3 regions of the Mammaliicoccus sciuri genome follow, and region 1 is predicted to be linked to each of the others. Evidence: riboswitches for the same ligand, from Rfam matches in the RefSeq annotation. Region 1 holds a riboswitch; each other region holds the start of a gene.
What was found. A riboswitch is a leader RNA that binds a small molecule or an ion and turns the genes downstream of it on or off. The one in region 1 is predicted to bind thiamine pyrophosphate.
Positions count from the first base shown of each region.

Region 2: linked by a shared signal. The riboswitch ahead of tenA (thiaminase II) and the one ahead of thiD (bifunctional hydroxymethylpyrimidine kinase/phosphomethylpyrimidine kinase) in region 1 are both predicted to bind thiamine pyrophosphate.
Region 3: linked by a shared signal. The riboswitch ahead of MUA60_RS01000 (3-oxoacyl-ACP reductase) and the one ahead of thiD (bifunctional hydroxymethylpyrimidine kinase/phosphomethylpyrimidine kinase) in region 1 are both predicted to bind thiamine pyrophosphate.

Region 1 is NZ_CP094824.1:893,909-902,235, reverse strand. It holds gene MUA60_RS04575 (HD domain-containing protein) at 1-181, shown strand, start outside; gene yidC (membrane protein insertase YidC) at 210-1,079, opposite strand; gene thiE (thiamine phosphate synthase) at 1,161-1,802, opposite strand; gene thiM (hydroxyethylthiazole kinase) at 1,803-2,594, opposite strand; gene thiD (bifunctional hydroxymethylpyrimidine kinase/phosphomethylpyrimidine kinase) at 2,587-3,399, opposite strand; TPP riboswitch at 3,497-3,595, opposite strand; partial or broken gene MUA60_RS15535 (aggregation-promoting factor C-terminal-like domain-containing protein) at 3,721-3,993, opposite strand; gene MUA60_RS04545 (single-stranded DNA-binding protein) at 4,933-5,502, opposite strand; gene MUA60_RS04540 (YwpF-like family protein) at 5,684-6,121, shown strand; gene MUA60_RS04535 (IS110 family RNA-guided transposase) at 6,268-7,479, opposite strand; gene fabZ (3-hydroxyacyl-ACP dehydratase FabZ) at 8,122-8,327, opposite strand, start outside.
Region 2 is NZ_CP094824.1:338,666-346,992, forward strand. It holds gene MUA60_RS01535 (Mur ligase family protein) at 1-360, shown strand, start outside; gene MUA60_RS01540 (hypothetical protein) at 434-1,183, shown strand; gene MUA60_RS01545 (transposase) at 1,217-1,753, shown strand; gene MUA60_RS01550 (IS3 family transposase) at 1,762-2,625, shown strand; partial or broken gene MUA60_RS01555 (poly(glycerol-phosphate) alpha-glucosyltransferase) at 2,647-3,543, shown strand; gene MUA60_RS01560 (epoxyqueuosine reductase QueH) at 3,648-4,379, shown strand; TPP riboswitch at 4,440-4,548, shown strand; gene tenA (thiaminase II) at 4,615-5,292, shown strand; gene MUA60_RS01570 (VOC family protein) at 5,336-6,232, opposite strand; gene MUA60_RS01575 (hypothetical protein) at 6,654-6,953, shown strand; gene MUA60_RS01580 (fructosamine kinase family protein) at 7,029-7,889, shown strand; gene MUA60_RS01585 (helix-turn-helix domain-containing protein) at 7,922-8,327, opposite strand, start outside.
Region 3 is NZ_CP094824.1:221,494-229,820, forward strand. It holds partial or broken gene MUA60_RS00980 (LLM class flavin-dependent oxidoreductase) at 1-443, opposite strand, end outside; gene MUA60_RS00985 (transposase) at 499-1,035, shown strand; gene MUA60_RS00990 (IS3 family transposase) at 1,044-1,907, shown strand; partial or broken gene MUA60_RS00995 (LLM class flavin-dependent oxidoreductase) at 1,937-2,407, opposite strand; gene MUA60_RS01000 (3-oxoacyl-ACP reductase) at 2,438-3,190, opposite strand; TPP riboswitch at 3,300-3,401, opposite strand; gene MUA60_RS01005 (NAD(P)-binding domain-containing protein) at 3,536-4,684, shown strand; partial or broken gene MUA60_RS15485 (PTS sugar transporter subunit IIA) at 4,736-5,131, opposite strand; partial or broken gene MUA60_RS01010 (PTS fructose transporter subunit IIC) at 5,242-6,697, opposite strand; gene MUA60_RS01015 (BglG family transcription antiterminator) at 6,777-8,327, opposite strand, start outside.

The DNA of each region.
Region 1 (8,327 bases):
AGGTCAATATCATGATGAACCGAATACGGCAATCAATCATTTTTACGAAAAATTATTATTATTAAAAGATTTAATGAATACTAAACGAGGCAAACAAATCGCTGAAGAACGTCATCTATTTATGGAAAACTTTTTAAAACAATTTTATAAAGAATGGGATGTCACTAAAAAAACAAACTAATCACGATGATTAGTTTGTTTTTTTGCTTTTATTTCTTTTTCTTTTTATTAGATACGAGTTTAGCTGGTTTCTTCTCTTTGTTAGCTTCTTGTTGATTTCTTTCATGTGCTTCAATGATTGGTTTCATTTCTTCTTCAACTTTGTTGTTATAGAAGACATTACCTAACCATGTTTGAACAACTAAGAATGCACCACCGACTGCCCAGTATAAACCTAATGCAGATGCTGAAATGTATGACATCCAAATAATCATAATTGGAGAAATAAACATCATCATTCTCATCATATTTTTCTGTTCATCTGGAACATTCGCATACTTCATAGAAACAAATGCTTGTAATGCATAAATGATACCTGCAATGATCGTAATAATTAAATCAGGTTCAGTTAAATTAAACCATAAGAAATTCGGATATTCTGTAATTCCGCCTTCAGTAGGATATTTTAATACATAGAATAATCCCATGACGATTGGCATTTGTATAACGATTGGTAAACAACCCATGTTCATAGGATTAATACCATGTTTTTTGTATAATGCCATCATTTCTTGATTGGCTGCCATTTTTTCTTCTTGAGTACGAGCACGTTTAACTTTTTCTTGAATTGCTTCCATTTCAGGTTTAGCAAGTTTCATTTTTTCACGCATTAACTTTTGATTCTTGTACGTCTTCATCATAAATGGGAATAACGCAAAACGAACAATTAATGTTATAACAATAATAGCTAGACCATAATCGTGATTCAAATTTGTACCAAGCCAATGAATAACACTATCCATCGGTTTTACGAATGTATTATAAAAGAATCCATCCCTATTCTCAGGTTTAGAATAATCACAACCAGCTAGCACAACCATTACACCAAATAATAATGGCCATAAAGCTTTTTTCTTCATTTTTCCACCTCTATTGATATACTCACATAAAACTCATTCTATCATAGAATAGCGACAACATAAATCAATATATTAATTTTATCAAATATTTTTATACTGTTTATGAAAGCCCTTCACAGTTTGTTCAATATTTTGACTTTTCGCTATAGCAGAAATAACACTTACACCATTTGCGCCAGCTTTAATAAGCGGTTGTACATCAACTTCAGTAATGCCACCGATTGCAACGATAGGAATATTTTGATTGATTTTTCTCATGTTCTCAATCATTTGATATCCACCTTCTTCTCCTGCATCAGCTTTAGAATTTGTAGAATGTATAGGTCCGGTTCCAATATAATCCACTTCGGATATATCAGATTGATCATATTCCATTTTATTTGCAACACTCAAGCCAATGATTTTGTCTTTAAACTTATCTTTAAAATCAGATACGTTTCGGTCATCTTGTCCAACATGAATACCATCAGCATTTAATTTAATTGTTAAATCTACATCATCATTAACGATAAATGGAACTTGATATTGCTTGCAAAGCTCAAATAAAGATTGCGCAAGGGCTTCTTTTTCTGCCCCTTTTTTACTCGTCTTACCTTTTTCACGAAACTGAAACATCGTGATGCCTGCCTTTAAAGCTTCTTCAACAACTCTTATAAGATTACCATCAGTAATGTCTTGACTGCCTGCTATAAAATATACTTTTAACGTTTTTGGATCAAACATTTAGTTCACTTCTTTCACAATCTTTTTCTCTTTAACAATTTCTTCTGTTATAACATTCAGTTGATCTATAAACGAAATTTGGAATGTACCAGGTAAATGTGCTCCAGGTTGTTGATATGCCAACTCACTTGCAATATTATATGTTGATAATGCTTCTTCTAATACGTCTATTGTGATGTTTTTTTCATGAGATAAGAATGCAGCAATTACCCCACCTAATAAACAACCTCCACCAGTTACTTTCGTTAACATCTCACTACCATTGTGCAATTCAATGATTTTATTATGACATGCAATGACATCGACTTTACCAGTTATGATAATCGGTAGCTTTAATTGTTGATGTGCTTTTTTCGCAATTTTAACAGCATCAAGCGTATCATCACTATCTGTACCTTTCATAATCGTATCTTCTTCTATAAGCGCTAATATTTCTGATGCATTGCCTCTTATAACATCAACTACTTCATCATTTAATAATGTCGTACAAAAAGTCTTTCTTAATTGTGATGCACCAACAGCAACTGGATCTAGAACTACTGGAACATCACTTTGATGCATAATTTCAGCATATTGCTTCATATCATAAGCTTTATCAGTCGTAATCGTGCCTATGTTAAGAAGAAAAGCACCTGCTGCTTTTGAGAATTCTTCTGCTTCTTCAGGTTCTTCACTCATTGCTGGACTCGCACCTAATGAAATTAAACCATTAGCTGTAAAGTTTTTAACAACATCATTTGTATAACATACGATTAATAGACTATTTTCTCTAATATTTGTTAATTTACTCATAATCTAATCCCTCTATCTTTTGATATGCAAAGTGGTTTACTGGACCTCTACCTTTGCCTATTTCAGGTGTATATTGAATAGCTAAAGTAATAAATCTTTTAGCTACTTCTACCGCTTCTTCAATTGTATGACCTTTAGCTAATTCTGCTGTTATCACTGCACTAAATGTACAACCTGTTCCATGTGTATGTTTCGTATTAAATCTTTCACTTTTCCGACTTTTCACACCATTTTCAGTAAATAAATAGTCGATTGCATCACCTTCCAGATGCCCACCTTTTATAACGACACCTTTAGATCCAATTTCATTTAAGAAAAATGCACCAGCTTTTTTAATTTCTTCTTCAGTTTGAATTTTAAATCCAGTAATATCTTCTGCTTCTGGAATATTTGGTGTAACAACTGTAGCTAATGGTAATAATATTTCTTTAAGTTTCCCTTTCCCTTCATCACCCATTAGCGCATCACCACTTTTAGCAACCATGACTGGGTCAATTACATACGGCTTACCAGATTGTTCAATAAATGGTTTAATCGATTGCATCATTTCTTCTGATGCAATCATACCTGTTTTGATAGCATGTGGTACTTCGTCATCAAAGACACTTTTTAATTGGTTTTCAATAACTTCAACAGGTAAATGGTAAACATCTTGTACACCTAGACTGTTTTGAGAAACGATACTAGTAGCAACTGCCATTCCATAAACGCCTGACGCATGAAATGACTTCAAATCTGCCATAATACCCGCTCCACCACTTGGGTCCGTTCCAGCAATCGTTAATGCTATATTCGGTTTTTTCATTGTAATCCACCTCAAATTTATATTTATAATCCTTTTATCTATAACTTCATAAAAAATGACCTCTTTCATAAGAAAGAGGTCAATTAATAGTTGTAAAAACGTTCATCGACCACTTTCCTACGTTGGCATTATCCAAATCAGGTGTTAAGGGACTGAATTAAATCATCTCAGCCAATTGGCGCCCCTAGCAGTCACTCATATATTCAGTTTATTTAAGATTATCAAATAGACGTATTGTGGTCAAATTAAAAAATCGCCTAGGATATTTCCTAGGCGATTGGATAAATTAATTTATAGCCACTTTAGATTAAAGTGTGTGGCTTACCACCATCCGTTAGCTTGACGGAAAGCAATAGCAGCTGATTCTGAACCGTAACGGCTTTTAGCGTAGTTTAACATACCTTTAGTTTGTGTAGCTACTGAACCAGTACCCCAAGATTCTTTAGTTTGGCCAAGACCACGGTATCCAGCTGGGTTAACTGCATTTGGATTACCACTTGATTCTGGTAATACAATTGCATTCCACATAGCTTCTGAACCACCAGCAGCTAAGAATTGAGCTTTAGTAGATCCACCAGTGCTAGCTGTTGAAGTTTGAGTAGTTCTAACTTTTTGAGCTGGCGCTTGGTATGATTGTTGAGCTGGTGCTTTATATGTTTGTTGTGCTGGCGCTTGGTAAGATTGAACAGGCGCTTGGTAGCTTTGTTGTTGAGCTGGAGCTGCAACTTGTTCTTGAGTTTGTTGAACTGGCGCTTGTTGTGCTACAGGCGCTTTGGCTGGCTCAGCTGATTGAGCTGGTGCTTGTAATGATAAAGTTTGTCCAACAATGATTAGATCTGAAGATAAGTTGTTCCATGCTTTTAATTGAGATACAGTTACATCGTATTTAGCTGCGATTTCACCTAAAGTATCTCCTGCTACTACAGTGTATTCTGTAGTTGATTCTGAACTTTTCTCGTTAACCTTGATTACTTGGTTAGGGAAGATTAAGTTAGATTTTAAACCATTTTCTGCTTTAATAGCACTTACTGAAGTACCGTATTGTTGTGAAATACTACCTAAAGTATCACCAGATTTTACTGTATGTGTTGCTGCATCGGCTGTAGCTGTTACCCCTGTAGTAACTGCAACTGCCGCAGTTGAAACTGCTAATAATTTTTTCATGATTGAATGTTTCCTCCTGTAAGGTTTTCACTTTTTATATGATTTTTACTGTTTAAACTATACCACTAATTTTTATGTCATAGGTTACAGCTATATGAAAAAATTAGAGCTAATATTACAGTTAGATTACGTTGATTTTCAGACAATATTCTGAATATTAATGATTAAAATAGCTAAACAAAGGGATTTATAAAGATTGAACAAAATTAATTATCAGACAATTTGTCATATTCATGTAATTTTTTAAACAATTACTTTTAATTATGTATACTTGCTGCCCTACAGCAAGACAGCAAGTCTCGGAATTTAGAATCAAGAATATTTATTTTCGGAAGTATTTCTATAAACAGTTTTTATTGAAGTTTAATGCTACGAGGTTGTTACTTTTGATGCATCAGCATCAGGAGTTTGTTGTTCAGTTTCTTTAATAACGTCAACGACATTATGATATTCGCTATATAACTTTTCATCTAAGTTATTTTCACCATTTTCTTTAGCTAATGCTTCAGCTCGTAATTTTTCTTTTGCTACTTTAGATGAAAGGTCACTAGCATAACTTTCAGCACTTTCACTAATTAATTCACTCATTTCCTCTTTCGTTTGAGGGATCGTTGATTTACTTGATGCAGGCATATTTAAGAATTTAATCGTTTCACATATAATTTCTGTTATATAGTGTTTCTTATCATCTTTAACATATGCTCTTGATTGAATTTGCCCCGTTAATGCAACAAGCTGTCCCTTCTTAGTATATTCATGAATATTATGTGCAAGTTTACCAAATGCTTTACATACAATAAAATCAACAGCAATCGTGCCATCTTTAGTCTTATATCCGCGTTCAACAGCTAAACAAAATGTAGAAATGATAATTTCGCCTTTCTTATAATATGCAGGGTCCTTAGTTAAACGTCCAACTAATACAGATTTATTTAACATATTCTCACCTCCTTATACTTATAATATAATGAGTCAATTTTTTTCAGTCAAAGTCCGATAAATCATAAAATAAACACTTATTCTTCACTTTATTTTATGATTATTGTTATTTCATCCAAAAGTGCTTTATAATAGATAATAAAGTTAAACATTCGTAGATTTAACGATAAGGGGGATGTTTATGAAAACATTTAAAGCCGTACGCTTTCAAATTGTAGATGATGAACAGATTACAGAATATGAATTATTAGATGGTATCATTATAAATAAAGAAAATAGTGGTACAGGATGGCTACTAGAGATTTTAATTTCAGATATCCATTATGAACAAATGAAAGAATATCACGATAACCAAACCTTACTTGATACACGTGTCGTAATAACTAGACCTTCAAACGACCCAGCATTATTTGATGCAACCATCAAATACATAGAACAACTAGACGATAAAATATCCGTCGTATTTGAATGTCATATCTATACATTACGACAAGTATATGCAGAACGATTATTAGAGCAGCTCATAGATGAAGGCTTATCAGGAGATGAGCTTAAAACATCATTTAATAGATTGATGCAATCTAAACCAAAATTAAAAGACGAAAAAAGCAATATATAAAGAAAAAACTAGGACAGCTAACGGTCCTAGTTTTTTCCTACGATTTGTCAACTACTACGTAGTAAAAAATATTTAAAATTGGCATCACTAAATAAGCCTTTATTATTTAATAATTTTTTCAATATGTTATGATTTAGATGAATATATTATCCGTGTGGAGACAAGTGATAATCATATTCTTTATTATTTATTACGAGATAATGAATGGTTTTAAGTAGTTTGTTAATGCAAGCTACTGATGCAGTCTTGTGGCCTTTGCCATTAGGCTGCTTTTTTAATTTGTAATAATAGTCGATAATATGATTTTTAAATAACCTTTGACCCAACAGAAAATTTTTAATGATTAAGTAAAATAATGATCTAGCATGTTTGTTTCCACGTTTGTTTATTTTATCTTTAAAATGCGTTTTACCAGACTGATATCTTTTTATATCAATACCTACATATGCATTCAATTGCTTATGAGAATCAAAGGATTTGATATCACCTAATTCGCCAATAATCATTATGGCAGTTAAATCACCAATGCCAAGAATAGATTTAATTATTTTAAATTCTTCAAATTCTTCAGCTAACATTAATAATCTTTGTTTTATAGAAGCATGCCGTTTCATTAGGCTTAATAAATCTTCAATCACATAAACTAATTTATCTGTTAAAAATGAATCTTTAGAAACAGAAGGATAACTGACCATAGAGAACTCTACGAGTTTATTTGCATATTGTGCTTTCTTTTTCTCTGATAGATTTTTTTCTGTACAACTATTAATTATCTTTTTTAGTTCTTCTATATCATTAGAATCAACAAAGTCCGGATGTGGGAACTTACTAGCTACTTGTAAAGCCAATTTTGAATATCTGTCCTTAAATAGGTTTTGTAATTCTGGAAAAGTCATATCTAGTAACTGAATCAATTGGTTTTTTAAGTAATTTTGTTGATTGTTAATTTCTTCATAGTATCTTGTCAGCTCTCTAATTTTTACATACTTTTCTTCCAATAAATTTCTAGAAGGTTTTTTGTTTATATTTTTAGCTAAAACAGCAAGTTTATGTGCATCAGATTTATCTGTTTTCCAGTTTCTTAAAGAATTAGTTAGTAATTTTGCCTCTAGAGGGTTAATTACACAAAACGAAATCTTATTAACGGTACAAAATTTCTCCAATACTTTTGAATATATACCAGTAGCTTCAAACAAGAAATATACTCCTGAGAAATTCTTTATATATTTCTTTAGTGAATCAAAACCATTATTATCATGGGTAATTTCAAATTCTTTAACAAATTCATTGTTTGAATAATGTGCAATAAAACTCTTTCCTTTTCCAACATCTATTCCAAAATATTCGATAAAAACCACTCCTAATCTTCTAATTTAAGAAGTTTTAACTTCACTGAACCTTACTTAGTTCATTTTCCTGTACACGATCTCAGTGGACCCAACATACTAAAATCGAATTCATAAGGAGAGTGAAGTTCTCCAGTTTTTATTACGGATTCTTTGACCCTAAAATCTATTCGGAGTACTTCTCTCTTCTACTATTTCATATTCTTAAAATAACTACCAACGGTAAGATAAAGAATATAAAAAAGTAGCGAAGCTCATCTACCGTCGTAGATTACTTCGCTACTAATCTTAGTATGTTTTATTAGATATATATTTGGGTGTTTAACGATCATTATTCTGAATTCTGGTAATTAGAACGCTGTAACTTCCATTATTCCGAATTGTGGTAGTTAGAACGCTGTAACTTCCATTATTCTGAATTCTGGTAGTTAGAACGCTGTAACTTCCATTATTCTGAATTCTGGTAGTTAGAACGCTGTAACTTCCATTATTCTGAATTGTGGTAGTTAGAACGCTGTAACTTCCATTATTCTGAATTCTGGTAGTTAGAACGTGCTAACTTAGAGACATTTCTCGGAATTCTGTCCCTAAGAAAATCAAATCATATTCAAGCAGAAAAAAAGAGAAAACAGGCGACTGTTTTCTCTTTTCTATTTATTGATCTACAATAGCAAAGCTAATTTCACAACTACATGCAACTTCTCCATCTACTGTTGCTTTTGCTGTTCCTTTTCCTATTGGACCTTTTATTTTGTTTATTTCTACTTCAAGTCTTAGAGTGTCACCTGGTGTAACTTGTTTTTTGAATCGACATTTATCAATTCCTGCAAACATTGCTAGTTTTCCTTGGTTTTCTTCTA
Region 2 (8,327 bases), 560 kb from region 1:
GGTGCTTCATTTTCAGTGAATGATGTTATTAATGCGATGTCGGATTCTCCTCATCCTTCACTCATTTATCAATTATCAGATTTATTATTTGATAAAGAAAAGGATAGATTAAAGGTTATAAATGAGTTTGTTCATAATTATAAATTGTCAAAATCTGCAGTCGTTAATTTAACAGGTAGGTATAGAAAAAAAGAAAGACAATGCTTCACTATTTATGATTTATACAACTTATATATTAAACATAAAAATATTTTATTAAGTAACAATCATAAATTTGTTTTCGGAGATCAATACAAACATGGAATTATTAATAAAGGTGATTATACGTTAATTTATACTTCAGATACCAATGATAAATAATATGAAAATATTTAAAGGTTATTGAATAGAATTGCTATAATAGTATAAAAGCACAAATAATGGGGGATTAACTATGAATTTAAGTAAAGATATAGATAGAATTCTTGAGATGCATAAAACATATCCTAAACATGATGTTAGCTTTGTAAGTACAGGCAATCAGTACCAAAAGGCAATCGTAAGAGTTTTTAAGAATCCAAATAATATTAAAAGAAATATTTTAAAGTTAGCGCAAGAATTTCGAAAGAAAACTGGAAAGAGTGCTAATTGGGTAAAGCTTGATTTTGTTATAGAAGAAGAAGCGATAGATTTTGACTTATTAAAAGACAATTTAATTAATACAAGAAGAAACTATGTTGATTATGGAATAGCATTAGATGACAAATGGGAATATGCTTTTTTATCTGATGAAATTAATGCTAATGCTTTTGTTAGACCTTCAAAAGATAAAAAATCATTCATTTTATCTGAAAACAATATTAATAATTATTTGAAAAAGTATAAAGGTATTAAAGTACGTTATAGTCATCAACAATACGAAGGTGAACGTGTACGTAAATTTTATACAAAAGGTTATATTATAGAGGATAATGATGTGTTTGCTCTTGATGAGCGAGGTTATACAAAAGGTCTAAGAGAAATAGACAACTTAAGTAATGAAATCGATATGATGATTGAACATAGTACACATTATTTAAGTAACGAAATTGGAGAAGATGGCAAGTACCATTACGGGTATTTTCCACATTTCGATAAAAATATAGCATTTTACAATAACTTAAGACATTCATCATCAACATATGATGTGAACCCAAATATTTGAACTAAACAAATCAAAATATTGGGGTGCATTCTAATGAGGAAAAAATATGAATTTAAATTCAAACTAAAACTTGTAAAAGAATATTTAGAAGGACATCAAAGTTATAGAACAATTGCTTTAAAATATGGTATTTCAAGTTGGTCTGTCCTTCGGATTTGGGTCAATCAATATAAAGAGTTTGGAGAAGAAGGTTTAGAAATAAAAAGTAGAAATACTGTTTATACTAGCGAATTTAAATTATCTGTTTTAAAATTTAGACAAGAAAATATGTTGTCTTATCAAGATACTGCGAATCACTTTAGAATTATTAATCCTATTATCATTGCCAATTGGCAACATCAATTTGATGAAAAGTGTCGTCTTGATATAGATAATAAACAAAAGGGACGATCTCACACTATGACTAAAAAACGATCTGAATCAGATAATAAAAATTTACCTTTAAATGAAAATGAACGTGAAGAACTTGAAAGACTTAGAAATGAAAATGAGACGTTAAAGGCAGGTATAGCTTATCAAAAAAAGTTACAAGCCTTGACCGACATTTACGGAAGCAAAAATCAGAAATAGTAAAGGTCATTAAGGAACTAAATGAAACATATAATATACGATTAAGTATCTTATTTAAAGTCGCTCAAATAGCTAAATCTGTATACTATTATTGGATAAATAAATTTAGTAAAGCTGATAAAGATGAAACATTGATTCAAGTAATAAAAGAAATATGTGAAGAATCAAACCATACCTATGGTTATCGTCGTGTTACACAAGCACTAAGAAATAGAGGTCTTATCGTAAATCATAAAAAAGTACTAAGAATTATGAAAGAACATAATCTAACTTGTACAAAGTTCACACATAGAGGTCGTAAGTATCGTTCCTTTAAAGGTAAAGTTGGTAAAGTAGCTCAAAATATATTAAATCGTAGATTTAAAACAAGTCTCCCATTTCAAAAAGTCGTAACAGATATTACAGAGTTCAAATTAATGAATGGTCAGAAATTATATTTATCACCTTTTATGGACTTATATAGTTCAGAGATTATCAGCTTTAAAATCTCAAGTCGTCCTACATTAGATATAGTCATCAATCCATTAAAAGAAATGATAAAGCGTCGTCCAAACCTAGATCATCGTTTAACGATTCATTCAGATCAAGGCTGGCATTATCAACATTCACAATACACTAGATTATTAAAAGACCATAAAATATTTCAGAGTATGTCTAGAAAAGGTAATTGTCTAGATAATTCAGTTATGGAAAACTTTTTTGGGTTACTTAAACAAGAAATGTATTATGGCCAAGAATTTAAAGATTTTCAGGACCTTGAACAAGCTATTCATCGATATATCGATTTTTATAATAACGAAAGAATCAAATCAAAATTAAAAGGCTTATCTCCCAAAAATTACAGGAGACAAACCTTTGAAATAATATACTAATTAAGGTTTAGATTTTTGGGTTCAGTACAATATGCTTTAATAGAAGGCTTAACATATTTAAATGAAGATATCACAATTGCAGAAAAAGCTATAGATTATTTAATCAATCATTATTTATATGAAACTGATGGCTTAGGTCATATATTTGACGATACTAAAAATGTAAATGAAATTAAATTAGGTCAGAATGCAGCGTTTATATTCGCAATTTGTGAATATTTAAAACATAATCCAAATAAAAAAGAATATCTTGAAGCTGCATAAAAAGTGGCACGTGGTATTGAAACAATGATAGGCGAAGATGCTAAAACAGTACATGTTATTAACTACCCTGAATTAACTGTAAAGGAACAATATAGAATTATATATTACGACGGAGAAGCGGCATTAGCTTTATTAAGGTTATACCAAATAGATCATAATGAAAAATGGTTAAATATCGTTAAAAATTTATTTGAACGTTTTATTCAAAAAGATTATTGGAAGTACCACGATCATTGGTTAGGTTATTGTACAAATGAACTTGTACAAATCGATCCACAAGAAAAATATTTTAAATTCGGTATACAGAATGTGTCTAGCTATTTAGATTATATGTACCAAAGAGAAACCACTTTCCCAACATTTTTAGAAATGTTAATGGCTACATATCACTTAGTTGAATATGCTAAAGAATCAGGTTATGAATCTTTAGTTGAACAGCATCTAGATGAAAAGAAATTTATAGATACCATTCATAAACGTGCAAATTATCAAAGAACAGGATTTTTCTATCCAGAAGTTGCGATGTATTTTAAGAATCCTTCGAGGATACTTCATTCATTCTTTATTAAACACCATGGCTATAGAGTAAGAATTGATGACATTGAACATTACTTATCTGGATATGTACAATATCAGAAAGTTTTTAAAGGATAAATATCACAACACTATCTCTAATCATCATATTGATATCACATTTTGAATGTTATAAAATATTGTAAAAATGACAATTTTTGTATAAAGGAATGGTTAGGGATATGGTGATTTCAGCTGATGGTATTATTGCTAAGATGAAAAATCAAAAGATTAACTATGATAAGGTTATGCGTAAAATGATTTCTGAATGGGAACGTTCCGAAACAAGACCTTCTATTTTAATTCATAGTTGTTGTGCGCCTTGTAGTACTTATACGTTAGAGTTATTAACACAATATGCGGATGTTGCGATTTATTTTGCGAATCCAAATATTCATCCGAAAAGTGAATATGAGCGTAGGGCGAAAGTTCAAGAAACGTTTGTTGAACAGTTTAACGAGCGTACAAATTCTAATGTTAAATATATTGAAGCAGCCTATGAACCACATAAATTTATGAAAATGGTTAAAAGCAAGGATTTAGCTGATGAAAATGAAGGTGGGCTAAGATGTACGGCTTGTTTCGAAATGCGTTTAGAACTCGTGGCAGAAGCGGCAGCTAATCTTGGATATGATTATTTCGCGAGTGCTTTAACGTTGTCACCTAAGAAAAATGCACAATTGATTAACGAACTTGGTATGGATGTTCAAGATTTATATCATGTTTATTATTTACCGAGTGATTTTAAGAAGAATAAGGGGTATGAAAGATCGATTAAAATGTGCAATGAGTATGAAATTTTTAGACAATGCTATTGTGGTTGTGTGTTTGCAGCTATGAAACAAGGTATAGATTTTAAAGAAGTGAATAAACAGGCTAAAGCTTATTTAGAATCATGTAATAAAAGTTGCATGTAATTTTATTTGCAATCCTAAGGTAAAACAGATATGTTGTAAGAGTATATAAGTTAAATAATTTTAAACCACTGGAAGTGCCTTTATAAAGGCTGAGATTAAAGTGATACCTTTAAAATTCCTTGAACCTGATCCAGCTTATACTGGCGTAGGAAAGTGGCGTATTGATTTTAAGGTACTCATGACGCTATTTTCTTAATGAAAATAGCGTTTTTTTAATTATAAGGAGGATTTATAAATGAAATTTACAGATAGAGTATTCAATAGAGTTGAACCGATTTGGCAATCTTATATGGAACATCCTTTTATTATAGGATTAGGTGATGGCACGTTAGATCAAGAAAAATTTAAACATTGGTTGAAACAAGATTATATATATTTAATAGAATATGCGAGACTATTTTCAATCGGTGCAGCTAAATCAACAGACTTAAAAATGATGGCGACTTATGCTGATTTAGCGAATGGCACATTAAATACTGAAATGTCATTACATCGAGGCTATGCTAAGCAATTTGGTATATCAGAAGCGGAATTAGAAGAGACAGAACCAGCTCAAACGACTGTTGGTTATACGAGTTATATGTTGAATATGGCACAACAAGGTGGTATAGAGAATGTTATTGCGGCTATTTTGACATGTACTTGGAGTTATAATTATATAGGTTTAAAATTAGCTAAAATTAAAGGAGCATCGGACCATCCTTTATATGGAGAATGGATCAATATGTATGCTTCAGATGAATTTAGTCAGTACAAAGAAGATTGTATTCAGTTGATGGATCAAGTTGCAGAAGGTAAGACAGAAGCGGAATTACAACGCTTGGAAGACATTATTGTTAAAACAAGCTACTATGAATATATGTTCTGGGATATGGCTGAACATTTAGAAACATGGCCAGTACCGGTTAAATAAAAAAAGGACAGAAGCATGCACGACGCTTCTGTCTTTTTTAATACTATAATTTGCCTTCGTAGGCTTTTATTAAAGTTTCTACATCGAATTTCTTCATTTTAAGGAATGCTTTTGTAACGTTACTCATTTGTTCTGGTGTGCCTTCTTCTGCCATTTGATCCATGATTTTTGGGACAATTTGCCAAGAGACACCGAATTGATCTTTAACCCATCCGCATTGTTCGGCTTCTGGTACAGCAGATAATTTATCCCAATAATAATCAATTTCTTGTTGGTCTTCTAAAAATAGCATTAATGAAATACCTTCATTTAAGTTGAATTCATGTTTATGTTCACTATCAAGAGCGACAAAATATTGATCTTCTAATTTAAATTCTGCGTGTGCAAGTGTATCTGGCTTATCTGGCTCCATGCCTTCTGGGGAATAAAATTTACTTATATCACCACTATTTTTAAATACGCTTGTATAGTAGTTTATCGCTTCTTCAGCTCTACCAACATTATCATTAATGAACATAAATGATGGTCTAATACGATTATCAAATGGTTGATCGGTGATGAGCAGTTGCCATGAAACGCCAAACTGATCTTCCAACCAGCCGTATTTTTCACTAAAGTCATAAGCACCAAGTTCCATCATAATTTTCCCGTTATGTGCGAGTGCAGTCCAAACTTTGTCGATTAATGCTGCTTCAGATTGATTGAAAAGTACTGTAAATGATATGGAAGGATTTTTTGTGAAATAAGGACCAGCATTGATTGCCATAAATTTATAACCAAAAATATTAAAAGTGAGTTGTTTTGCATCTCCGGATTGTGAATCTGTAAACGTTACATCTGAAATGATTTCTGATTCTGGAAAAGTTTGCATATAATAATCGACGGCTTCTTGAGCTTCGTTATCGAACCATAAATGCGGAACAATTCTTTGATTATTCATTTCTTCATCTCCTCAATCCTTTTTACTTATTATACACATCGTTATAAATATAAACATTTAGTTCATTTGTAAATATAAAAATAATTTTAGACAATAGGACTTTAGGACTACCTAAATATCATTTAGTAATTTACTTAAAAGTGCTATCATGGTAATTATAAATAAAAACTAGGAGTGTGACTATGAAGCTAACAAGAAAAGGTAAAGTAACAATTATTATTGCAGCTATCACCTTATAAGCTCGTTAGTGTTCCGTGTGATATGGCAGTAAATATTCCTGGATATAGTAGTCATGATAAAGTCGCACATGCATATGCATACGGTGGATCTAAAACAGCAAATTTTCAAAACGTATAAAATTAATTTAAAAAGCTAACATATGAATGTTTCAATATACTTAATATGAAATGGGGTTATTTTAGTGACTTTAATTAATGAAGTGAAGATTGAACAAAATATGAATCACCTTATTCAAAATCACGGTATTCAACTATTAAATTATATGAGTGATTGTGAAAGAGAAGAAAAAGCATTACTTTCAGCGTTTGAGAAAGTGGATAGTCATATTATTAAAGCATCTCTAGAATTGTTGAAGCAAAATAATCTTATCAGTGTTAGAACTGAAGAGATTATGCCGCCCAACATCTATTATCATCTTACGAAAGATGGCGAGTTGATTTTGCAGATGATTTATAAGTTTGAATCATTAAACTTTGATTAGGGTATATGAAAATAAATAGCTGTTGTTTTGAACTTTGATTAATTTTTAATACAATAACACATAGGAGGGATCGTCATGAATAAAGATTGGCAATCACAATTACCTATAGATGATATTAAAGAGCTCATACCAGTAAGTGGTGGAGATGTAAATGAAGCATATAGAATTGAAAGACAGAGTGGAACGGATTTTCTACTTGTTCAACATAATAGAAGCGAAGATTTTTACGCTGCCGAAATTGCTGGTTTAGAAGCATTTGAAGAAGCGGGTGTTACGGCACCTGTTGTTAAAGGTTACGGTCAAATTAATGGAGATGCGTATTTAATACTGAGTTATCTTGAAGAAGGTCGCCGAGGTAGTCAAAGTGAACTCGGCAAACTGGTAGCGAAATTGCATAGTCATTATCAACAAGATGGTAAATTTGGATTTCATTTACCTTATCATGGTAGTGCTATTACATTCGAAAATGGTTGGAAAGATACATGGATTAATATTTTTGTCGAGCAACGTTTAGATCAATTGAGAGACGAAATTGTAAGACGAGGACTTTGGTCAAAGGACGAACTTCAACAATTTGAACAAGTACGTACAGTTATTATAGAAGCTTTAACAGAACATAAAAGTAAACCGTCCTTACTACATGGAGACTTGTGGGCAGGTAATTATATGTTCTTATCAAACGGGGAACCAGCATTATTCGACCCCTCTCCATTATATGGAGATCGTGAATTTGATTTAGGAGCAACAAGAGTCTTTGGTGGTTTCACGGAAGACTTTTATAAAGCTTATGATGAAGCATTACCATTAAGTAAAGGTGCAAATGAAAGAATTAAATTTTATGAATTATACTTATTGATGGTTCACTTAGTGAAGTTTGGGTCAATGTATGCAGGTAGTGTTCAGAGAACAATGGATGACATATTAAATGATAGGTAAAAAGGATTGGGATAAAAATTTATCCCAATCCTTTATTTATTGTGTTGATATTGTATAGTTGCTGTTAAATGAACATCATCTTCACCTATATTACGATAAGTATGTGTGACGTCAGATTCGAAACGTATAGCATCATCTTGACGTACTGTGTGTTTAATGCCATTGATATCGACTTCAAGTGTGCCTCTATGAACGATAATGTATTCCTCAGATCCATTGTGATGTCCTTCTGATTTCATTTCAGCTCCACTTTGTAAAATCATATTAAACATCTCAAAATTTTTATCAATATTAAATGGAAAATATGGGTATATTGTGACGGATTGATTATCATTATATATAGGTGTAATGTCTGATTTAGACACGCAATTAATGTTATCTTCTTTATTAGAAATTAAGTCAGATATAGGTAAATGTAAGCCATTTGCTATTTTCCAT
Region 3 (8,327 bases), 670 kb from region 1:
TGTTTGATGGCATTTTCAATTGGTAAAGCTTTATCTAATTTTTCCTTTTTGAGCAGTGCTTCTTCACGTGTTTCGCCAACATAAGTGACTAATCCTGGGAAGACTTTAATATATTTCTCGGGTGTATCACTTGCGCTGATAGCCGTATTTAATTTATTTCTATAAGCTTTCGCTTGTTTCAAATTCCATGAAACTGAATAAACCGCATCTGCATGTTTGACGGCTAATGCAATACCTTGTTTGGATGCACCAGCTTGCATAGCGACAGGTTTGCCTTGTGGGCTACTTGGTGTCGATAACGGTCCATTTACTTGGAAATAATCGCCAGAATGATGAAAAGCATGCACATGCTCATGATTAATCACTTTATTGTTATGACGGTCATGAACAAAGTCTTCTTTATGCCAAGATGTAAATAGTTTGTCCATCAACTCAGCAAATTCTGATGTGAACCCAAATATTTGAACTAAACAAATCAAAATATTGGGGTGCATTCTAATGAGGAAAAAATATGAATTTAAATTCAAACTAAAACTTGTAAAAGAATATTTAGAAGGACATCAAAGTTATAGAACAATTGCTTTAAAATATGGTATTTCAAGTTGGTCTGTCCTTCGGATTTGGGTCAATCAATATAAAGAGTTTGGAGAAGAAGGTTTAGAAATAAAAAGTAGAAATACTGTTTATACTAGCGAATTTAAATTATCTGTTTTAAAATTTAGACAAGAAAATATGTTGTCTTATCAAGATACTGCGAATCACTTTAGAATTATTAATCCTATTATCATTGCCAATTGGCAACATCAATTTGATGAAAAGTGTCGTCTTGATATAGATAATAAACAAAAGGGACGATCTCACACTATGACTAAAAAACGATCTAAATCAGATAATAAAAATTTACCTTTAAATGAAAATGAACGTGAAGAACTTGAAAGACTTAGAAATGAAAATGAGACGTTAAAGGCAGGTATAGCTTATCAAAAAAAGTTACAAGCCTTGACCGACATTTACGGAAGCAAAAATCAGAAATAGTAAAGGTCATTAAGGAACTAAATGAAACATATAATATACGATTAAGTATCTTATTTAAAGTCGCTCAAATAGCTAAATCTGTATACTATTATTGGATAAATAAATTTAGTAAAGCTGATAAAGATGAAACATTGATTCAAGTAATAAAAGAAATATGTGAAGAATCAAACCATACCTATGGTTATCGTCGTGTTACACAAGCACTAAGAAATAGAGGTCTTATCGTAAATCATAAAAAAGTACTAAGAATTATGAAAGAACATAATCTAACTTGTACAAAGTTCACACATAGAGGTCGTAAGTATCGTTCCTTTAAAGGTAAAGTTGGTAAAGTAGCTCAAAATATATTAAATCGTAGATTTAAAACAAGTCTCCCATTTCAAAAAGTCGTAACAGATATTACAGAGTTCAAATTAATGAATGGTCAGAAATTATATTTATCACCTTTTATGGACTTATATAGTTCAGAGATTATCAGCTTTAAAATCTCAAGTCGTCCTACATTAGATATAGTCATCAATCCATTAAAAGAAATGATAAAGCGTCGTCCAAACCTAGATCATCGTTTAACGATTCATTCAGATCAAGGCTGGCATTATCAATATTCACAATACACTAGATTATTAAAAGACCATAAAATATTTCAGAGTATGTCTAGAAAAGGTAATTGTCTAGATAATTCAGTTATGGAAAACTTTTTTGGGTTACTTAAACAAGAAATGTATTATGGCCAAGAATTTAAAGATTTTCAGGACCTTGAACAAGCTATTCATCGATATATCGATTTTTATAATAACGAAAGAATCAAATCAAAATTAAAAGGCTTATCTCCCAAAAATTACAGGAGACAAACCTTTGAAATAATATACTAATTAAGGTTTAGATTTTTGGGTTCAGTACATTCTTGAGCTTTATGATATCTATCATCATGCTGAGGTAAAGTTTTCATACTATGATTTTGAGCTTCTATATCTGTCATAGATGTTACTAAGTTCCAACCAACACGACCATTCGTCGCATGATCGAGCGTTAAAATTTGCCTAGCCGCAGTATAAGGGTTTGAAAATGAACTTGAAATTGTTGAAACTAAACCAATATGTTGTGTAACTTGTGATATAGCAGTCAAGTTCACAATTGGATCTAACCAGAATGCTGGTAATTCACTATCTGACTTTGCAGGGAATGACTGATTATCTGCAAAGAACACGGCATCTAATAAACCTCTTTCTGATAGTTGTGCTAATGATTGATAATAAGAGATATCACCAATTTGTTCGATAGAGGAGTCTTCCATAAGCCATGCTGCTTGATGATGGCCACATCCATATAATAAGACACCAATATTGAGTTGATCACTTCTTAAATTACGCATTTCTATTCTCCTTATCTCTCTTTTGGAATTCTAGTTCATTGTTAAGCCGCCATCTACAGTATAATTTTGACCAGTTATACCATTTGCTTTATCAGAAGCAAGGAAGCTCACCATATTTGCGACATCTTGTGGTGAAGTGACTTTTTTAAGAGGTGTTGATTGAGCAATTAAGTCAAATACTTCAGGTGTTGTTACAGAGCTGGCATCGGTTGTTTTGAGTAGGCCACCAGAAACGACATTGGCTGTAATGCCGTATTGACCTAATTCAGCAGCGATATTACGCGTGAAACCAATTAAGCCAGCTTTCGCAGTTGTATATTCGTGATAAGGTACGACAGGATTTTGGAATAAGTTCGTACCGGTGCTAATGACAGCACCTTGTTTTCTTTCAATGAATTGTGGTGCAACACTTTGCACGATATTAAATGCTGCTTTTAATGTGCCATCAATTTGTTGTTGATAGTCTTCCCATGCAAGATCGACGAATGCTTTTTGTTTTACTGGGTCAAATTTAAAGTTAACTAAAGCATTGTTGACGACGACATCAATTTTTCCAAAATGTTTCGTGCCTTCATCAATTAACTGATCAACTTCAGCGCGATTCGTCACATCCGCTTGAATAGCAATCGCTTGTTCTGTTCCGATTTCAGCAACTAACTGTTCTGCTAATGCTTTACTATTATGATAATTAATGATGACTTGATGTCCTTCAGATGCTAATGTACGTGCGATTGTTGCGCCTAATCCTCTACTACTACCTGTTACTAAAATTGTTTTTGTCATATGTAACACTCCCATATAGAATTTTAAATAAAAAAATACACAACCTTCTCGTAAGAAAGTTGTGTAAAAACAAAGATATTTATAAAAAGGGCATAGTCATCTCTATAAATTCATTTCACAAACACTTTCCTACGCTAGTACGATCTAGTTCAGGTTCAAAGGGTTCGAGTTCATACTCATCTCAGTTAAAAAAACACCCCTAGTGCATCTATTTAATTACTATCAATGTATAGTTTTTAATAATCGATGTCAAGTTTGTATAAATGTTCAGTTGCAAACGATAGGTAAAATCGGTTATGATATAAAACGTACTGATTACGATTTAAAAGGATTAAAGGTGATATGATGAAGTGGACGATAGTAGGTGGTGGCATCCACGCGATAACGATAGCATTAGAATTAAAAGTTAAAGGATTAAAAAATAAAGATTTAACAATTATTGACCCGCACGATGTGTTCTGTCATCAATTTGACCATCGAACAAAGAATATTAGTATGCCTTATTTAAGGTCTCCAATCGTACACCATGTTCACCCAAATCCTTTTCATTTAAAACAATATTTTAAGAAAATGGATTATGCAGGTGGCATTTATGGTAAGTATAAGAGACCGAAAAGAGATATGTTTATGGACCATACAGCAGAACAAGTTGAATATTACCGATTACATGAATGTCATGTTAAATATACTGCAATAGATATAAAGAAAGATCGAGATAATTGGTGTGTCGTATTGGAATCAGGGGAGATGATATATACAGAGAATGTCATCATCGCATCTGGTTGTAACCATAAGCCAAAGATTCCAAAAATGTATGAGCATGCACCAGATGTACAACATATTTTTGAAGATGCAAATATTCAATTTAAAGAAAGTTCTCATGTTGTAGGAAGCGGGATATCAGCTGCACATTTAGCATTAAAATTAATTTATCATGACGATGAAAAGCATGTGCATTTATGGACGAATAAGCCGCTAGAAATTCATGATTTTGATGCTGATCCAGGGTGGTTAGGACCTAAAAATATGGCAAGCTTTACAAAAGTGATAGATCCAGAAGAGAAGATGGATATTGTCTTAAAAGAACGTCATAAAGGTTCGATGCCACAAGAATTATTCATTAGATTAAAGAAATATGTGAAAAAAGGAAGACTAACAATACATCTCAATGAATTAGATCATATTAACAATCATCAAATCATAACAGTAGATGGGAAACATATAGATTATGACCATATATTATTGGCAACAGGATTTGATAATACTTTATTAACACAACCAATATTAAATCGTTTAATTCATGAATATGAAGCACCACTCAATAAATGTGGGTATCCTGAAATTAGTAAACATTTAGAATGGCTGCCGAATTTATTCGTATCAGGTGGATTAGCTGATTTAGAATTAGGACCTTTTGCTAGAAATATTATGGGTGGCAGAGAAGCGGCACGCAAGATAGGTGAAAAGTATCATGAAATAGAGCAATGCAGTTAGACTTATCAGATATAGAAAAGCCTGGAACATATGCGTTCCAGGCTTTTAAAATTAAATTTCCTTCAAAATGTTATAAATAGATTCTGTGCTTTCAGCGTTGATTAATTTTTCTCTTGTATCATCGTCCATAAGCGTACGTGACAGTCTTTGTAATAACTTCAAGTGTGTGTCGCTACTATCATTTGGTACAGTAATTAAGAAGATGATCTTAGGTTGTGTTTCATCTAAGCTTTCCCATTCCACACCGTGTTTGTTATTCAGTACAGCTACGACAGGCTGTTTGACAACATTTGATTTAGCATGCGGGATGGCTACATTCATGCCGATTGCTGTTGTTGATTCTGATTCGCGTTTCAATACAGCTTCTTTTAACACTTGTTCATCGTCTATAAAGTTGTGATGTTTTAAATTGTGAATCAGTTTATCGATTGCGTCATCTCGAGACATTTCAGCATCTTCTATTGTGATGACTTTTTCGTAAAAGACTTGTTCTGATTCTGTCTGAGTTTCATCATTTGAAGTGGATGTTTCTTTTTGATCGTTATCATCTTCATCTGATCCCATAAATGATGTTGTGATACCGCTATTAGATGATTCCATTTCAGGTGTTGCAACGGTTGCTTCTTTTTTCTTTAATAAAAGTGTAACAAGCATTGTAACAGTACTTCCGATGATGACAGCTATAAAGAACCATAGTATTTTATCGATACCACCAAGGACAGCTACAATTGGACCACCATGTGCAACTCTATCGCCAACGCTACCTATTGCTGCGATGGCTGCTGCAACCATTGCACCAATCATATTTGCAGGAATAATACGTAATGGGTCTTGTGCGGCGAATGGAATAGCACCTTCAGTAATACCGAATAAGCCCATTGTAAATGATGCTTTACCCATTTCAATTTCACCTTTATTAAATTTACGTCTATTGATAAAAGTAGCAAGACCTAAACCAATAGGTGGTGTACATACAGCTACTGCAACCATACCCATAACGGCATAGTTTCCTTCAGCAATTAAAGCTGATCCGAATAAGAAAGCAACTTTGTTTACTGGACCACCCATATCGAATGCAATCATAGCTCCGATAATAAGCGCTAAGATAATACTATTTGTACCTTGCATACCTTTTAACCATGTTGTTAAACCTTCAAAAATACTCGCAATCGGTGCGCCGATAACAAATATGAAAATAAGTCCTACAATAATTGAAGAAATAATAGGAATAATGATAATTGGCATAATCGGTGCCATCGCTTTAGGAATTTTAATGTTTTTAATCCATTTAGCAATATAACCTGCTAAGAAACCAGCGACAATACCACCTAAGAATCCTGCACCAGCTTCACTTCCGTAAAAGCTACCATCAGCAGCAATTGCGCCGCCAATCATACCTGGTACTAAACCTGGTTTATCAGCAATACTAACTGCAATGTAACCAGCTAGAATTGGAACCATAAAACTAAATGCTAAACTACCGATATTTTCAATAGATTTCCAGAATGAATCATCAGGAATTTTAAGACCTTCAGGTGTTGTATGCCCACCTAAAGTTAAAGCAATGGCCATTAATAAACCACCAACTACGATAAATGGCACCATGAATGAAACACCATTCATTAAATGTTGATAGACCATTTGTAGACCACTTTTTTGATCTTCGTCATCATGCGTTTGTTTATAGCCACCTTTTTCATGATGAATATGTGCATCTTGATCGATGATGCGTTGAATTAATAATTTAGGGTTGTGAATACCTTCTCTAACACTTTCGTTAATTAATCGTTTCCCGTCAAATCTTGATAAATCGACTTGTCTGTCAGCAGCGATAATAATACCATCCGCTTCTCTAATTTCTTTTGATGTCAGAACATTTTCTGCACCGACACCACCTTGTGTTTCTACTTTAATATCTATGCCCATTTCTTTTGCGGCTTGTTCTAATTTTTCTTGAGCCATATAAGTATGTGCAATCCCGTTTGGACAAGATGTAATTGCTAATATTTTCATAACGTCAGCTCCTTCTTAATTCAATTGTAAACGCATTCACTAAAACATAAAAAAGAATAATTGCCGTTAGTAGTGGCAATTATTCTTTAAAACGATCGATAATATATTGTTTGAATGGTTCATCATCTAATTTTAGTAAATGTTTAACATCTTGTTCTGTTAATGCAGCAATACTGTGTATGATTTTTTTCATTACTTGTTTATCTTTGTCTGCAATAGATAAGAAGAACACTAAATGAACTTTATGTTGCTTCCATGCTATATCTTGGCGGAGTCTAAACATTAATACATGTGACTTAAAGACTTTAGTAGGGTCGCCATGTGGAATAGCAATGCCATTTCCAATATAAGTTGATGAGAACTTCTCCCTTTCTAGTGCACTTTCAATATACCCACTTGATATGGCATGTTGTTGATTAAGCAAAAGTTCCACATGTTGGAATATATCAACAGTAGAATGTATGTCTGTTTCGATTGGTACCGATAGAAAGTCGATAGGCAATAATGCGTCGTTGTTTAAAACAGGGTTTTGCTTTTGATTTAAAATGGTTTGAAATTTATGAGCATCTTCTTCTGAAAATAAAGGCGATACTTGAACAACTTGCACGTTACTTGGTATATGTTTCATATCAATTTCGTGTGTTGTAACGAGTATATCCGTATTAGAGAATGGGTAAGTTGAAACGGCTTCAAGTTTAATCGTATCCGTAATATTTATTTTATGGTTTAACTTTTGAATTTTTGCTTCTAACAAGCTAGAAATGCCCAGTCCATAATAACAAGTAATGACAACATTAAATTGATCTTGTACATTACGATCTATCGATGATTGAAAATGTAATGCTAGAAAGGCTATCTCATCTTCACTTAAATTGAGTTGTGCATCTTCTTCCAGTAAATGAACCGTTTCATATAAAGCGTTGAACACAAATGGGTATTGCTGTTTAATATCCTCTGTAAGCGGATTGTTAATATAAACGTTCTTAACGATACGCAAATATGTTCTGCTAAAATGTGAATAAACATTTTCACGAAGTACAGCATCTTGCATAAAATCAATACCAACTTTGGCATTCATTTGATAAATTAAGCGTTCAATATAACTTTGAATAAATATTTGTTTAAAGCCAAGATCATATTTATCAAAATAATAGCTAATAAAAAATGAAAATAACTTCGCTGTTTCATCGCTTAAAGTGTATTTAAGTTGTCTATTAATATCTTCTATAATTGCCCGGGAAATGGCCAATGCCTCTTGATTAATATCCCATTGTTCAGTTGTATCGTGGATTCTTTTGAAAATAATGATCAGGTGTACGAGCAACTGTTTAATATGTACTTTTGAAGTTTGTATATGGTGATGCTCTAAATGTTGTTCCATAATATGCATCATTAATTCGCTATGCACTTTTGGAATTTCATTCAAAATAAAATCCTCTACTTTAACATTGTTTGTAGAGAGTTGGTTTAAATGAAGAATAGCATTACGAATATCCATTTCATTGCCACTTACCGTAACACCTTTTCTTTTAACAAGTTTAATCGCAACGTCATAAGATTCACACCAAGCTTGAATTTGATTTAAATGATCGACGAGTTCATTCTTCGTTAAAGCATAGTCATCAGATAA